One region of the Agrobacterium sp. 22-214-1 genome, then DNA from elsewhere that is predicted to be linked to it. Evidence: predicted binding sites of a transcription regulator. Region 1 holds the regulator's gene; each other region holds the start of a gene.

The links. Region 1 encodes LexA, which represses DNA repair genes until DNA is damaged. Its sites were predicted from a motif close to TGTTCNNNNTGTGTTCNG; they were not measured.
Region 2: ACQZ5G_RS13905 (putative DNA modification/repair radical SAM protein) is a predicted target of LexA. The motif match lies at 3,263-3,280, and genes of this name have one in related genera.
Region 3: ACQZ5G_RS08585 (YifB family Mg chelatase-like AAA ATPase) is a predicted target of LexA. The motif match lies at 2,962-2,979, and genes of this name have one in related genera.

What each region holds. Positions count from the first base shown of each region.
Region 1 is NZ_JBNWCK010000001.1:593,301-598,593, forward strand. It holds gene ACQZ5G_RS03030 (transketolase family protein) at 1-507, shown strand, start outside; gene ACQZ5G_RS03035 (TRAP transporter substrate-binding protein) at 629-1,636, shown strand; gene ACQZ5G_RS03040 (TRAP transporter small permease) at 1,757-2,290, shown strand; gene ACQZ5G_RS03045 (TRAP transporter large permease subunit) at 2,287-3,546, shown strand; gene lexA (transcriptional repressor LexA) at 3,795-4,517, shown strand; gene ACQZ5G_RS03055 (glutathione S-transferase family protein) at 4,791-5,293, shown strand, end outside.
Region 2 is NZ_JBNWCK010000003.1:197,200-202,492, reverse strand. It holds gene trxB (thioredoxin-disulfide reductase) at 1-676, opposite strand, end outside; gene ACQZ5G_RS13920 (Lrp/AsnC family transcriptional regulator) at 943-1,410, shown strand; gene ACQZ5G_RS13915 (glycosyltransferase family 4 protein) at 1,442-2,497, opposite strand; gene greA (transcription elongation factor GreA) at 2,588-3,064, opposite strand; gene ACQZ5G_RS13905 (putative DNA modification/repair radical SAM protein) at 3,286-4,518, shown strand; gene ACQZ5G_RS13900 (UdgX family uracil-DNA binding protein) at 4,518-5,293, shown strand, end outside.
Region 3 is NZ_JBNWCK010000001.1:1,708,518-1,713,810, reverse strand. It holds gene ACQZ5G_RS08600 (sn-glycerol-3-phosphate import ATP-binding protein UgpC) at 1-1,050, shown strand, start outside; gene ACQZ5G_RS08595 (cupin domain-containing protein) at 1,160-1,672, shown strand; gene gshB (glutathione synthase) at 1,916-2,875, shown strand; gene ACQZ5G_RS08585 (YifB family Mg chelatase-like AAA ATPase) at 3,061-4,593, shown strand; gene cysK (cysteine synthase A) at 4,811-5,293, opposite strand, start outside.

The DNA.
Region 1 (5,293 bases):
GGCCCCGTCTATATGCGCCTGCTGCGCGGCCAGGTACCGGTGGTGCTCGAAGAATATGGCTATCGGTTCGAACTCGGCAAGGCGAAGCTTATCCGCGATGGTGCGCAGGTCCTTTTCATATCGTCCGGCATATTGACGATGCGGGTTCTCGAAGCGGCTGCCCTGCTTGAGAAGGAGGGCGTCGGCTGCGCCGTGCTGCATTCCCCCACCATCAAGCCGCTCGATACCGCCTCGATCTTCGCGGAAGTGGACCGGGCGGATCGTCTGGTCATCGTGGCGGAAAACCACAGCGAAATCGGCGGGCTTGGAGAGGCCGTGGCGATGGCGCTGATGAAAAGCGGCCGGGCGCCGCGCCTGCGGCAGATCGCCCTGCCCGATGCTTTTCTGGATGCGGGTGCCTTGCCCACCCTGCATGACCGCTACGGCATCTCGACGGCGATGATCGTGGCGCGCGCAAGGGCGTGGCTGGAGAATGAAAGTTTTGAAGTACCGCACGGTTCGGTCTAAAGGCTGAAGCTGAAACATGGTGCGGAATCAGCCGGAGGGAGCCGGCGGTTTCAAGGGAGTGGAGCGCGTTATCCGCGTGATCGGACAACGCCGAGGGTGTTTGAATCCAGGGAGGAGAAAAATGAGTATTTCCATCAACAGGCGTATGTTCCTGACCGGTACCGGACTGGCACTGGCGGCGCCGGCCATTCTGACGACGGCCCGCAACGCCCGGGCCGCCACGACGTTGACGCTCGGCCATGGCGCGGCGCCCGGCAATCCGCGCACGATCGCGGCCACGAAATTCGCGGAACTCGTTGCCCAGAAAACCGAAGGCCGCGTGGCGATCAATGTCGCCGGTTCGGAAACGCTTGGCAGCGACGCCGCCATGCTGACCAGCCTGCGCACCGGGGCGCTGGATTTCACCGCCAACAGCCAGGGTCCGGTTTCGAGCGTTGTTCCAGAACTCGCGGCGCTCGGCCTGCCTTTCCTGTTCAGCAACGCCGATCAGGCGATCAAGGTACTCGAAGGCGATGTCGGCGCATCGCTCGATGCGCGCTTCCAGAAGGTCGGCATCGTGCCGCTAGACTGGTGGGACAACGGCATCCGCCATGTCTCCAATTCCAAACACGCCATCACCAAGCCGCAGGACGTCGCAGGCCTGAAAATCCGTACCCCCGCCGACCCGATGACGATGGATATTTTCAAGGCGCTCGATGCGGCGACGGTTCAGATCGCCTTCGGCGAACTCTACATCGCGCTTCAGCAGGGCGTCGTCGACGGGCAGGAAAATCCGCTCGTGAATATCGAAAGCTCCAAGCTTTACGAGGTCAACAAACATATCAGCCTCACCGCCCATAAATGGGAGTCCACCCCGTTCCTGATGTCCAAATTCGCCGAGGGGCGGCTGGGCAAGGATTTCGAGGCGGTCAAGGCGGCGGCGAAGGAGGCGGGGGCGCTTCAGCGCAAACTCTCGGCGGAAAAGGCAAGCGCGTCGCTGGCCGCCTTCAAGGCCAATGCCGCCATCGAGGTGGTGGAAGACATCGACCACGCCGCTTTCGCGAAAGCGACCGCGCAGGTGCTGGAGACATGGAAGCAGAAGCCCTTCGGCGATTTCGTCGCTGAGCTGGAAAAGGCCGCCAAGGGCTGACGATCAGGATGCCGGGCCGGTTCATGCCGCCCGGCCTCGCCTTCATGTCCACCGACAGGATCGGCGGGAGCCTCGCTCACACCGACATTCATACGGTTTCAGTTTTCAGGAGATGCGCCAATGCTCGAAGGAGCCTTGTCCGCCGCCAATCGCGTTGACAGTTTCATCGCCATCCTCTGCCGCATCATCATCGTGGCAACCGGCATTCTGCTTACGGTCATCATGACCGCAAACGTCATCGTCCGCTATCTATCGACATCCGGCGGGCTGGATTTTGCGGAAGAACTGCCGACCATGCTGTTTCCATGGTTCATCGTTGCCGGCATTACCCTTGCCGCGCAGAGCGGCGCGCATATGGCGGTTGAATGGATTTATGACAAGTTCGACGAACGCGGCAAGGTGGCGGTTCTGCTGTTCGCCAATCTCGTGACGGTCGCAAGCTTCGTCATTCTCGCGCAGCAGGCGCTTGTCGTCGCCGAGATCGCCGGCGCGGAAATCAGCCCTGTGCTGCAACTGCCCAACAGCATCGGATATTATTCCATCGCCTTCGGCGCGGCACTGGTCTCGATCACCACCGCAACGGCAAGCCTGCGCATTCTCTCCGGCGGCTGGCATGCGCGCCCGCACGGTGCAACCGAGGAGATGCCGCTATGACCATCGTGATGATCATTGCATTTTGTATTCTCATGATGATTGCGGTTCCGGTCGGTTATGCGCTGATCATCTCTGCGGGCGTCGCCGTGCTGTGGAACGGTTATGTGCCGCTTTCGATCGTGGCGCAGCAGGTTTACGACCAGACCCAGTCTTTCCCGATGCTGGCGCTGCCGTTCTTCATGCTTGCGGGCACGCTGATGCTCGGCGGCAAACTTGGAACCCAGCTTCTGGAGCTGGCCTCCAAGGCCATGCAGCGCTGGCGCGGCGGCCCGCTTTCCACCACCGTCATTTCCTCGGTCGTGTTCGGCGGCGTTTCCGGCTCGGCGGTCGCCAATGCGAGCGCGCTCGGCTCGGTGCTCATTCCATGGCAAAAGCGCCAGGGCTATCCCGCTCCCCTCTGTGCGGCCAACAATGCCACCTCGGCCGTCATCGACGTGCTCATTCCGCCGTCGATCCCGATGATCCTCTATTCGCTGGTCAGCGGCGTCAGTATCGCCAATCTGTTCATCGCCGGCATTCTGCCGGGCCTGCTCATGGCGGTCGGTTTCATCTTCGTCTGCTGGGCCATTGCCGTGCGGCGTGGCTATGCGGTGCGAGACGAACGCATCCGCAAGCGCGATCTGGCACTACTTGCATTCCGCAGCCTGCCGGCGATCCTTCTGCCGATCCTGATCATCCTCGGCCTGCGCTTCGGCTTTGCAACGCCGACCGAAGTGGCCGTTCTTTCCGTCGTCTATTCGCTCGTGCTCAGCATCTTCTTTTATCGCGATCTGACGTGGAAGCGTTTCTGCGACAATTTCGTCGAGGCTGGCTCCGCAACCGGCGTCGTCATGCTGGTCATCATGGGCAGTGCGGCGGTGGGCTGGGTGCTCACCTTCGATCAGGCGCCCCAGCATTTCGCCACCTGGGTGGCGGAGAATATCTCCAACCCGATCCTGATCATTCTGATGATGAACGTCCTGATGCTGATCATCGGCATGCCGCTCGATCTGCCGCCGTCAATCCTGCTGCTCGGACCGATCTTCGTGCCGCTTGCGGATATGATCGGGCTCGACCGGGTGCAGCTCGGCATGATGATGGTGATCAATCTCGGTATCGGGCTCTATACGCCACCGATCGGCACCACGCTCTTCATCTCGTCCTCCATAGCCAGAGCGCCGCTCGGCGCGACGACGAGGGAATTGTGGCCGTTCTTCACCATGGCGATGCTGCTTCTCATCGCAGTCAGCTTCATTCCTGCGCTCACGATCTACTGACGTTCGGCCCGTAGCAAATCGGCAGCCAGAAACCACCGGCCGGGTCTATCCGGTCGGTGGTTTTAGTATTCAAGACGTGCCGCCTACGTCGTTAAATCTGCTTTGTTCATGGTTTCGACGATCAAATCACGATCTGCGATGCACCCTTCACGAAATTTTAGGGGATTGCGGAACACATATGGAACATATAGTGTTCGTTCTGTATTTGTTTCGCGACTTCAACGACGATTCTCAAGGGTGTTTTCCTCATGCTCACGCGCAAACAGCAGGAATTGCTTCTCTTCATTCATGAAAGAATGAAAGAGTCCGGCGTGCCGCCCTCCTTCGATGAAATGAAGGACGCACTCGATCTTGCCTCCAAATCCGGCATCCACCGGCTGATCACCGCACTCGAGGAGCGCGGCTTCATTCGCCGGCTACCTAACAGGGCGCGCGCGCTGGAAGTGATCAAATTACCTGAGGCCTATGCGCCGGGTGCAAGGCCGCAGCGCGGCTTCTCGCCGAGCGTCATCGAAGGCAGCCTCGGCAAGCCAAAGACGCCGGAGCCGGCCCCTGCCCCCAAGGCGCCGGCCAATGATCTCGGCGGTGCAGTCACCGTGCCGGTCATGGGCCGTATCGCCGCCGGTGTGCCGATTTCCGCCATCCAGAACAACACCCATGATGTGGCCGTGCCGGTCGACATGCTCGGCTCGGGCGAACATTACGCTCTTGAGGTCAAGGGCGACTCGATGATCGAAGCCGGCATTTTTGATGGCGATACCGTCATAATCCGCAACGGCAACACGGCCAATCCTGGCGATATCGTCGTAGCACTGGTGGATGATGAAGAAGCGACCCTGAAGCGTTTCCGCCGCAAGGGAGCCTCCATCGCACTGGAAGCCGCCAACCCCGCCTATGAGACCCGTATTTTCGGGCCGGATCGGGTGAAAATCCAGGGCAAGCTGGTTGGGCTGATCCGCCGCTACCATTAATTGGCAGCCCGCTTTTTTCGCTAAGGGCGTCATCGAGACGATGGCGCTCCCTTTGAGGCATCTTGGCTTGTTCTCTGGAACAGAGCGGCTCTGCGGAAGTAAAGAGAGGGTGTGTTTCGCCCTCATCTCCGGGCGGTGAGGTAGATATGCCTCCTTCTCCCTGCCCTCACCTTGCCATTCATCAACGCGGCTTATGGGAGCCATGGATTATTTGCAATATTCCAAGGGCCATCCGCCGGTATAGAAATGCGCGTCATATCGGGGAAACACGTCATGTATGATCTTTATATCGCCAACAAGAACTATTCCTCATGGTCGCTGCGGCCGTGGGTGTTGATGCGCACGCTCGGCATCGCCTTCGATGAAAAACTCGTTCCCTTCGGCGAAGGCGTTTCCTTCTCCACCTTCTCGCCGACCGGCAAGGTGCCCTGCCTTGTCGATGAGGGCGTGACAATTTGGGAAACGCTGTCGATCGCCGAATATCTGGCGGAAAGACACCAGGGCGTCTGGGCGAGCGACAAGCAGGCACGGGCCTGGTCACGTTCCGCGGCGAGCGAAATGCATGCGGGCTTTTCCTCGCTGCGCAATCTCTACCCGATGTCGGTCGGCATTCGCGTAAAACCGAAGGGTGGCGATACCGGGCTTGCGGCCGATATAAAGCGCATCGATACGCTGTGGAGCGAAGGACTCGCGAAATTCGGCGGGCCTTTTCTTGCCGGCCAGAAATTCACGGCGGTCGATGCCTTCTTCTGCCCGGTGGCATTTCGTTTCCAGAC
Region 2 (5,293 bases), on a different contig from region 1:
GCTTCACGCCGGAGACGGAAGGCGGCATTGGCGGCTTTGCGGGTGCACCAGTAATTTCGGCGATCTCCGTGTTCCAGAGAATCTTGACGTTTTCCTTGGCGAACAGCCGTTCCTGCAGGATTTTTTCCGAGCGGAAACTGTCGCGGCGGTGCACGACGGTGACCGATTTGGCGATATGGGCGAGGTAAAGCGCTTCTTCCACGGCGGAGTTGCCGCCGCCGACCACGATCACATCCTTGTTGCGATAGAAGAAACCGTCGCAGGTGGCGCAGGCGGAAACGCCGAAGCCCTGGAAATGCTGCTCGCTCTCAATGCCGAGCCACTTGGCCTTGGCGCCGGTGGCGATGATCAGCGTGTCGGCGGTCCAGACCTGACCGGAATCGGTCTTCACCACGAAAGGCCGTACATTGGTTTCAACTTCGGTGACGAGGTCGCTGACGATTTCCGCGCCCACATGCGTCGCCTGCTTCAGCATCTGGTCCATCAGCCACGGACCCTGGATCGGATCGGCAAAGCCCGGATAGTTCTCGACATCGGTGGTGATCATCAACTGGCCGCCCTGTTCCATGCCGGCGATCAGCACGGGTTTCAGCATTGCGCGGGCCGCGTAGATCGCCGCGGTATAACCGGCGGGACCGGAGCCGATGATCAATACCTTCGTGTGGCGGGCAGACATGGAAGCGTTCCTTTCAATAACGGGGCCTTTCCCTGGCAGCGCCTTTCGGCACCGGGCCCTGGAGCCGCATGACGGCGGACAGGCCGCAACCCCTTCGTTGCCCGGTATTTAAGGTTGTCTAGTGTCTTTATTCAAGGGCAGCCTTGCGTTACCAACAAGGCAGTTGTGGATGCGCGCGCAATTTTGTGACCGGGCGGTGGCATAATGTTGCGAATCCCGCGCCGAATAGTACAAGGAAGTTCCACAGCTTAACGAGGTACTCCTCCGTGACCAGCGTCGAACTCGATGCCATCGATCTGAAAATCCTGCGCGAATTGCAGCGCGACGGCCGCATGACCAATGTGGAACTGGCCGAAAGGGTCGGTATTTCCGCGCCGCCCTGCCTCCGGCGCGTCCGCAAGCTGGAAGAGGCGGGCGTGATCGAAGGTTATCACGCCATGTTGAACGCGCCGAAGCTCGGTTTCGATCTCGTCGCCTTCTGCATGGTTGGTCTCAAGCGCCAGTCGGACAGCAATTTGAAGGCTTTTGCGGCGGCAACCGCCGGCTGGTCGCTGGTGCGGCAGGCCTGGATGGTGTCAGGCGAAAGCGATTTCCTGCTGCATTGCGTGGCGAAGAACCTGACGGAATTTCAGGATTTCGTCATCGAGGTTCTGACGGCGGACGAAAATGTCGATACGGTGCGCACCATGCTGACGATCCGTCAGGTCAAGCGCGTCGGTCTCGTGGAAATCTGAGCGGCAGGCTTTGCGGTGACCTTAAGACGCGTTACCCGCGCCGCAAAGCTTCATAGACTTCGCCGAGACTCGTGGCCTCTTTCTCAAGCGGAAATGTGCTGCGTACATGCGAAAGTCCGACCTTTGCATGGCTCTCGGCCAGAGCCGGATCGGCAAGATAGGTCCTTATCGCATCCCTGAGCGATGCATAGTCACCCGCCTCGACGACTGCGCCGGTCTCGCCCTTGACGATCATTTCCTCATAGGCGCCGGCGGTGCTGGTGACGACGGCCGTTTCCGATGCCATGGCCTCGAGCGGCGTCAAGCCGAAACCTTCGTTGCGGGATGGGGCGACATAGAGCGTCAACCGCCGGTACCACGGCTTGATGTCATCCACCTCACCCTGAAACACGATGCGGTCCGAAAGGCCGGCAGCCTTGACATCGGCCTCGAGTGTCTCGGCAAAAGCCTTGTGTTCCGCCGTTACCCGGCCGGAAACAATGGCTGTCCATTGCGGATGGGCGGGCAAAAGCTCGATCATGGCCCGCACGAAGAGATCGGTGCCCTTCTGGTGGCGCACCCGTCCAAAGCAGCCGATGAGATATTGTCCCGGCAGGCCGGTTGCCGCGATTGTGTCTTCCGGGCCGGTTGCCGGATGGAACAGGTCGGTATCGACGCCATGCATGACAACGCGATGGGGTACTTCCAGAAACGAGCCGGAGCGGGTGCTGGTCGCGACCACGGCGTCCATCTTCGAGATCAGAAAACGTGTATAGGCGGAATGTCGCCTCTGTGCGGCCGAGGTGAACAGTAGCTTCACCTCCATGCGCAGCACGTCACGCATGAAAAGACCCGGCAACATTTCAAGGTTGCGGCGGGCATGCCAGATGCGCGGGCCGCCCCGCGGGCCGTTTTGCCAGAGCCGCCACAGATCGCGGAAGCGCACATGCGGCAGATGCGGCGGCAGGCCGGGGCCGATGACGGCCACCTTCTGTCCCAGCCGGTTCTGCACCGGAATGAGCTGAACGATGGTGGAGGTGACGCCGGAGAGCCTGCGTTTGAAATTCGGCGCAAGCACCTGCACATCTTTCAGACTGACGTGGGACAAGATGGGCTTCCGTCTTTGCGGCTAATTCGGGGGGTTGAAGACGTCAAGAAAAGCAATGCGCCCGCATGGGGCGCATTGCATGTGCGGGCATCAGCCCCACTGAACCGCGAGAATCTCGTAGCCCTTGGCGCCGCCAGGCGCGTTGACTTCGATGCTGTCGCCGACTTCCTTGCCGATGAGCGCGCGGGCGATGGGCGAGGAGATGGAGATGCGGCCGGCCTTCACATCGGCTTCCTGGTCGCCGACGATCTGATAGGTCTTTTCCTCGTCGCTATCCTCGTCCACCAGCTTGACGGTGGCGCCGAACTTGATCTTCGAGCCCGACATCTTGGAGAGATCGATGACTTCCGCGCGCGCGGTCAGGTCTTCGAGTTCGGTGATGCGGCCTTCATTGTGGCTCTGTGCTTCCTTGGCAGCATGGTACTCGGCGTTTTCCGAAAGGTCGCCATGGGCGCGCGCTTCCGCAATCGCCTCGATGATACGGGGGCGTTCCTCCTGCTGGCGCCAGCGCAGCTCCTCCTGCAGCTTGACGAATCCACCCTGAGTCATCGGTACTTTTTCTACCATTTTTTTATCCTTCGCAGTCCTGTCGCTTTACTTGCAGACACAAAAAGAAACAGGTTCCGGAGGGGAACTCCGGAACCATGCCAAAATCATAACTGAGCCGACTATATCAGAAGACGACAGCGAAATGCCAGCAAATTTGAGGCGTACATATTTCGTCACGTAATCAATGCCTTACCTTATGTCATTGACATTTGCCTATGGAACATATAGTGAACATTTCCATGAAGAAGTCGATCAGGCAACGGCTGGCCATTCTCTCCGACGCAGCGAAATACGACGCCTCCTGCGCATCCAGCGGCACGACAAAACGCAACTCCGCAGCATCGGGCGGTCTGGGCTCCACGGAAGGGTCGGGCATCTGCCATGCCTATGCGCCGGACGGGCGCTGCATTTCGCTTTTGAAAATCCTGCTCACCAATTTCTGCATCTATGATTGCGCCTATTGCATCAACCGCTCCTCCAGCAATGTCGAGCGGGCGCGGTTCACGCCGGAAGAAGTGGTTTGGCTGACGCTGGAGTTTTACCGGCGCAACTATATCGAGGGGCTGTTCCTGTCCTCCGGCATCATCCGCTCCTCCGATCATACGATGGAGGAGATGGTGCGCGTGGCGCGGGAGTTGCGGGTTACCCATGGTTTTCGTGGGTATATCCACCTGAAATCCATTCCCGAAGCATCGCCCAGGCTCATCGAGGAGGCAGGGCTTTACGCGGATCGTCTCTCGATCAATATCGAATTGCCGACCGATAGCGGCATTGGCCGTTTCGCGCCGGAAAAGCAGCCCGTCAATATTCGCCGCTCCATGGCCGATATCCGCCTGAAGATCGAGGAGGCCGGGGAGCCGACCGTCCGGACACGCAAGACCAGGCGCTTTGCGCCGGCCGGCCAAAGTACGCAGATGATCGTGGGGGCGGATGGCGCTGACGATAGCACCATTCTCTCCACCAGCGCCCGGCTTTATGGCAGCTACGGTTTGCGACGCGTCTATTATTCGGCCTTCAGCCCCATTCCCGATTCGTCGAAAAACCTGCCGCTCATCAAGCCGCCGCTGATGCGGGAACACCGGCTTTATCAGGCCGACTGGCTGTATCGCTTTTATGGCTTCGATATCAGCGAGATAACGGCAATCGGGGGTGACGGCATGCTCGATCTCGATATCGACCCGAAACTCGCCTGGGCGCTGAAACAGCGCGACCGTTTCCCGGTGGACGTCAATGCGGCGGATCGGGAAATGCTGCTGCGTGTGCCCGGTTTCGGCACCAAGACGGTGGCCTCGGTTCTATCGTCACGGCGGTTCCGGCGGCTGCGGCTGGAGGATATTGCCCGTTTTGGTGTTTCCCTGAAAAAGGTGAAGGCTTTCATCGTCGCCGAGGGCTGGACGCCGGGCAAGCTGACCGAGCGGCCGGATTTGCGGGCGATGTTTGCGCCGCAGCCCGAACAATTGTCGCTGTTGTGATGTATGGCCCGGTTCTCGAAGGGCGGGGCGACTTCGGCGAGTGGCGCGATGCCGCGCGTGCGGCCCTTGCCGCCGATATTCCGCCGGAGACGATTGACTGGCGGTTGCGGGATGACGGGGCAGGGCTGCTGGATTTCGCCGGTGAGCCATTGCCGACCGTCGATGCCGGCAATGGGCAGGTTTCCGTTCCTGCCTCGTTCGTGGCGCTGGCGCAGGCCGTCATCTGCCATGGCGATCCCGGCCGGTTTGCGTTGCTTTACCGGTTATTGTGGCGGCTGAAGCGGGATCGCGCCCTGTTGCAGTTCAAGTCCGATCCGGATGTTGCAGAGGCCCGCTTGCTCGAGAAATCGGTGCGCCGGGATTGTCACAAGATGACGGCCTTCGTCCGTTTCAAGGAATTGCCCTTGCCGCAGGGGCAGGGCGGGCGACGGCGGTTTGTGGCCTGGTTCGAGCCGGATCATTTCATCGTCGAGCGAACGGCAGCGTTTTTCCAGCGACGGTTTACCGACATGGACTGGCTGATCGCCACGCCGAAAGGGTCCGCCCGATGGGACGGAAGCGAGCTGCAAACCTCACGGGAGGCGGCGGCGAAGCCTGATCTGACGGACGAGACGGATGAACTCTGGCGGACCTATTATGCCAATATATTCAATCCGGCGCGCCTCAAGATCAAAGCCATGACGGCGGAGATGCCGAAGAAATACTGGAAGAACCTGCCGGAAGCCGATCTGATTCCGGGTCTCGTTCTCGGTGCTGAGGCGCGGGTGCTGGAGAT
Region 3 (5,293 bases), 1.1 Mb from region 1:
CGCGCCGTGCACCACGTCGACATCGACATCAGGGACGGCGAGTTCATCGTTCTGGTCGGCCCCTCCGGCTGCGGCAAATCCACGCTTCTGCGCATGGTCGCGGGGCTTGAGGATATTTCCGAAGGCACGGTGAAGATCGGTGACCGGGTGGTCAATCAGGCCGATCCGGCTGACCGGGATATCGCCATGGTGTTTCAGAACTATGCGCTTTATCCGCATATGTCGGTGCGCCAGAATCTGGAATACGGGTTGAAGAACCGCAAGACGCCGAAGACGGAGATCGATGCGCGTGTGGCCGAAGCCGCGCGTATGCTGCAGCTCGAACCCTATCTGGACCGCAAGCCGCGCGCCCTTTCCGGCGGCCAGCGGCAGCGTGTCGCCATGGGTCGCGCCATCGTGCGCAAACCGGCGGCCTTCCTGTTCGACGAGCCCCTGTCCAATCTCGATGCCAAGCTGCGCGTTTCCATGCGCGGCGAGATCAAGCGTCTGCAAAAGCGCCTCGGCACCACCTCGCTCTACGTCACCCACGATCAGCTGGAGGCCATGACGCTGGCCGACCGTCTTGTGGTGTTGAATGGCGGCCGTATCGAACAGATCGGCGCACCGCTCGATGTCTATCACACCCCTGCTTCGACCTTCGTTGCGAGTTTCATCGGCTCTCCCGCCATGAACCTGCTGAACGCCGAATTGCATGGCGATAGCCTCGCCATCGGTCCGTCGCTCTTTGCGCTCAACGGTTTCGCACCTGCCTCCGGCTCCGTGACGGTGGGCATGCGGGCGGAAGATTTCCGCCTCGCTGCGGCAGGTGAGCAGGGCTTCCCGCTTCGGGTCGATTACATCGAAGAACTGGGTTCGCAGCGCCTTATCCATGGCATGATCGGCGACCAGAACCTGACCGTGGCCTTCCCGCCGGATGTCGAGGTTCCGTCCGCCCTCTCCGTCACGATCGCGCCGGAAAAACTGCATTTCTTCTCCAGCGAAACTGGCAAGCGTATCGCCGGCAAAGCGGAGCAGCTGGCGGCGCAGCCCGCGCAAATGGCGACGGCCTGAGTGCTTCGCAGAAATCGGCGCGATGACTAAAATTGCGCCGATTGTCAAAACCGCTTCGTTACGATCCCGATGATAGAAGACCTCCAATATTTCGCGGGGGTTTTCTAATATGTCCTTCAAAATGATGTTCGCTGCCGCAGCAACCATGGCGGTCCGGACCGTGCCGATATTGCCGGCCTATTTGCGCCGGTCAAAAGACGAGGCCGTCGTCAGCGCATCCTGCACCGATCTGCGGCTTCAGCCGGCCCCTATCAATCCGGAATGGATCATTTCCGGCAACCCCCAGGCGCGCGCGGCGGATCATTCCAGAAGCGGCGACCGTGCCTCCAGCACCGCCATGTGGGATTGCACGGCGGGTGAGTTCCGCTGGTTCTTCGGCTGGGATGAAACCGTCTATATTCTCGAAGGCGAAGTGCATGTGACCGCGGAAGACGGTTCCATCAGCATCCTGCGGGTCGGCGATGTCGCCTATTTCCCTGCGGGAACATGGGCCACCTGGCGGGTGGATGAGTATGTCCGCAAGGTTGCCTTCATGCGCCGTCCGTTCCCCAAGGCGCTGGCTTTTGCCTATCGCGTCAAGAACAAGCTGTTCGCCGGCCGTTCCTATAAGCTGGCGGCCTGAACCCATAAAACATTCCAGTCGGCGCCGCCTGCACGGCTCCGCCGACGGAATTGTGAAGGTTCAATAAAACTCACACAAACCACCGCTTGCAGCAGTTGCCTTTGAATGGTCGCTGCCCTACATCTTCAGGGTTTTCTGAAGCATTTCCGGGTTTCTACCGGTCCTGCAGGGAAGCTTGAAAAGGCGAGGCAATGGGCATCGCGGGCCGACAAAGCGTCCGCATGCTGCAAGAGGAACATGCGCATGGCGAAGATCAAGAACGTCGCGATCCAGATGGATCATGTCTCCGGCATCAATATCGCCGGTGACTCCACCTTCGCCATGAGCCTTGAGGCGCAGGCGCGCGGATACCGGCTGTTCCACTATACTCCCGAGCGCCTCTCCATGCGCGATGGCAAGATTTACGCCACCGTCGAGCAGATGGAACTGCGCGACATCAAGGGCGACCATTTTTCGCTGTCCGAACCGGAGCGCGTCGATCTGTCGACTATGGATGTCATCCATCTGCGTCAGGATCCGCCATTCGACATGGCTTACATCACCTCGACCCATCTGCTGGAGCGCATTCATCCGAAAACGCTGGTGGTCAACGATCCCGCCTGGGTCCGCAATTCGCCGGAAAAGATTTTCGTCACCGAATTCGCCGATCTGATGCCGAAGACGCTGATCACCAAGGATGTGGAGGAAATCGCCCGCTTCCGCAATGAAATGGGCGATATCATCCTCAAGCCGCTTTACGGCAATGGTGGTGCAGGCGTCTTCCATTCCGCGCGCGACGACCGCAATTTCTCCTCTCTGCTGGAGATGTTCGGCCAGATGTTCCGCGAGCCTTATATCGCCCAGCAATATCTGCCTGACGTCCGCAAGGGCGACAAGCGCATCCTTTTGGTAGATGGCGAACCGGTTGGCGCAATCAACCGCGTGCCGGCGGAAAACGATGCCCGCTCCAACATGCATGCCGGCGGCCGGCCGGAACCGACGGAACTGACGGCGCGCGAGAAGGAAATCTGCCGCCGCATCGGCCCTGCCTTGCGCGAGCGCGGTTTCCTCTTCGTCGGCATCGATGTGATTGGCGACTATATGACGGAAATCAACGTCACCTCGCCGACCGGCATTCGCGAAGTGCGGAAATTCGGCGGTGCGGATGTCGCAAGCCTGTTGTGGGATGCGATCGAGAAAAAGCGCGAAGCCCAGGATTTCTGAGACGAGCTTTCGCCGGTCCAGCTTTGTTCCGCGAGTACAACTAGACACAACTAAAATACATCGTCAGCGAGAAATTGTTCGCTGGATGTTCTTGTTTTATTCTTTGCCCTGTGGCACGTTGCTTGCGGGTGGCCGTGATGGGGCATGAAGCTCTGACCAGCGCGGCCGGTTTGCGGGGGCAGGCCATGGTGGCAAGGGTCAATACGGTTGCATTTCAGGGCATAGAGGGTGTGCCCGTCGAGGTGCAGGTCATGGTCGCGCCGGGAAAGGTGGGCATCCAGATTGTCGGCCTGCCCGATAAGGCGGTGGCCGAAAGCCGCGAGCGGGTGCAGGCCGCCCTGCATGCCTCCGGTTTGGCGCTGCCGGCAAAAAAAGTCACCGTCAATCTCGCGCCCGCCGATTTGCCCAAGGAAGGATCGCATTTCGATCTTCCCATTGCGCTTGGCCTCATGGCCGCTTTGGGGGCGATACCGGCAGAAATGCTGGCACGTTATGTGGTTCTCGGCGAACTCAATCTCGATGGCACCATCGGTATGGTTTCGGGCGCCCTGCCGGCGGCCATCGGCGCCAATGCGCTTGGCAAGGGGCTGATCTGCCCGGCTGAAAGCGGGCCGGAAGCGGCCTGGGCCGGCGCCGGTATCGATGTTCTCGCCCCGCGCAGCCTGATTGCGTTGGCCAATCATTTTCGCGGCACCCAGCTTCTCTCGCGCCCGACGCCCGCCATTCGCACCCACCCGGTCAATCTGCCGGATTTAGCGGATATCAAAGGACAGGAGAGCGCCCGGCGCGCGCTGGAGGTGGCGGCCGCCGGCGGCCACAACCTGCTCATGGTCGGTCCGCCCGGCTCCGGCAAATCCATGCTCGCAGCCCGCCTGCCTTCCATCCTGCCGCCGCTGGAAGCGGCGGAATTGCTGGAAGTGTCGATGGTCCATTCCATCGCCGGCCAATTGTCCGGCGGCAAGCTTTCGGACCGCAGGCCATTCCGCGCCCCGCACCACTCCGCCACCATGGCGGCGCTGATCGGCGGGGGGCTTCGCGCCAAGCCGGGTGAGGCTTCGCTCGCCCATCACGGCGTTCTTTTTCTGGATGAGTTCCCGGAATTTTCGCCGCAGGTGCTGGATGCACTGCGCCAGCCTCTAGAAACGGGCGAATGCATCATTGCGCGGGCCAATCATCGCGTCAGCTATCCGGCGGAAATCCAGCTCGTTGCGGCGATGAACCCCTGCCGCTGCGGCATGGCGGGAGAGCCGGGCTTCACCTGCGCACGAGGCCCGCGTTGTGTGACGGATTATCAGGCCCGCATTTCCGGCCCGCTGCTGGATCGTATCGATATCCGCATCGACGTTCCCGCCGTCTCCGCCGCCGATCTCATCCGCCCCGTCGCGTCAGAGCCGAGTGCGGCGGTCGCCGCCCGTGTTGCCCGGGCGCGCCTTGCGCAGCAGGAACGTTACGCGTCGGCGGGATTTGCCGCCATTCGCACCAATGCCCGCTGCACGACGGCCCTGATAGAAAAATATGCCGAGCCGGATGCGTCCGGGCTGCAATTGCTGCGCGATGCGGCCGAGCGGCTGAAGTTCTCCGCGCGCGGTTATCATCGCATTCTCAAGGTTGCCCGCACCCTGGCCGATCTGGAAGGCAAACAGACGGTCGGCCGCATCCATGTGGCGGAAGCCGTGTCCTATCGTATCGCTGGCGAAAGGCTGACGGCGGCGGCCTAGAGCATTTGCAGTAAAAGAACGAAGCGGTTTTTTATCAGGAAAGTGTGTAAAAACAAGGAAGTAGAGCACGTCTAACGATTCCGTTTAAACCGGATATGCTCCAGAAGGTCGCCTTTTGTGCCTTCCCTGAAAAAACACTGTGCCGCCAGCGGAGCCGGCGGCACATAAGAATATTCGCTAATCTCGCGCGCGATCGTACCGCGCTTGAAAGCTTGGCTTAAAGCCCAAGGCCTTCGAAAAGCGCCGTCGAAAGGTAACGTTCCGCGAAGGAAGGAATGATGACGACGATGTTCTTGCCGGCATTTTCTTCCCGCGCGCCGACCTTGATTGCCGCCGCCAGCGCCGCACCCGAGGAGATGCCGACCGGCACGCCTTCCAGCCTTGCCGCCAGACGTGCGGTTTCGAAAGCCTCGTCATTGGTCACGGTGACGATCTCATCATAAATGCCGGTATCGAGGATGGCGGGTGCAAAACCGGCGCCGATGCCCTGAATCTTGTGCGGACCGGGGTTGCCGCCGGAAAGAACCGGGCTGTCGGCAGGTTCGACCGCAATGACCTTCACCTCAGGCTTGCGGGATTTCAGCACTTGACCCGTGCCGGTGATGGTGCCGCCGGTGCCGATACCCGAGACGAGAATATCGACCGTGCCTTCGGTGTCGTTCCAGATTTCCTCAGCCGTCGTCTTGCGGTGAATATCGGG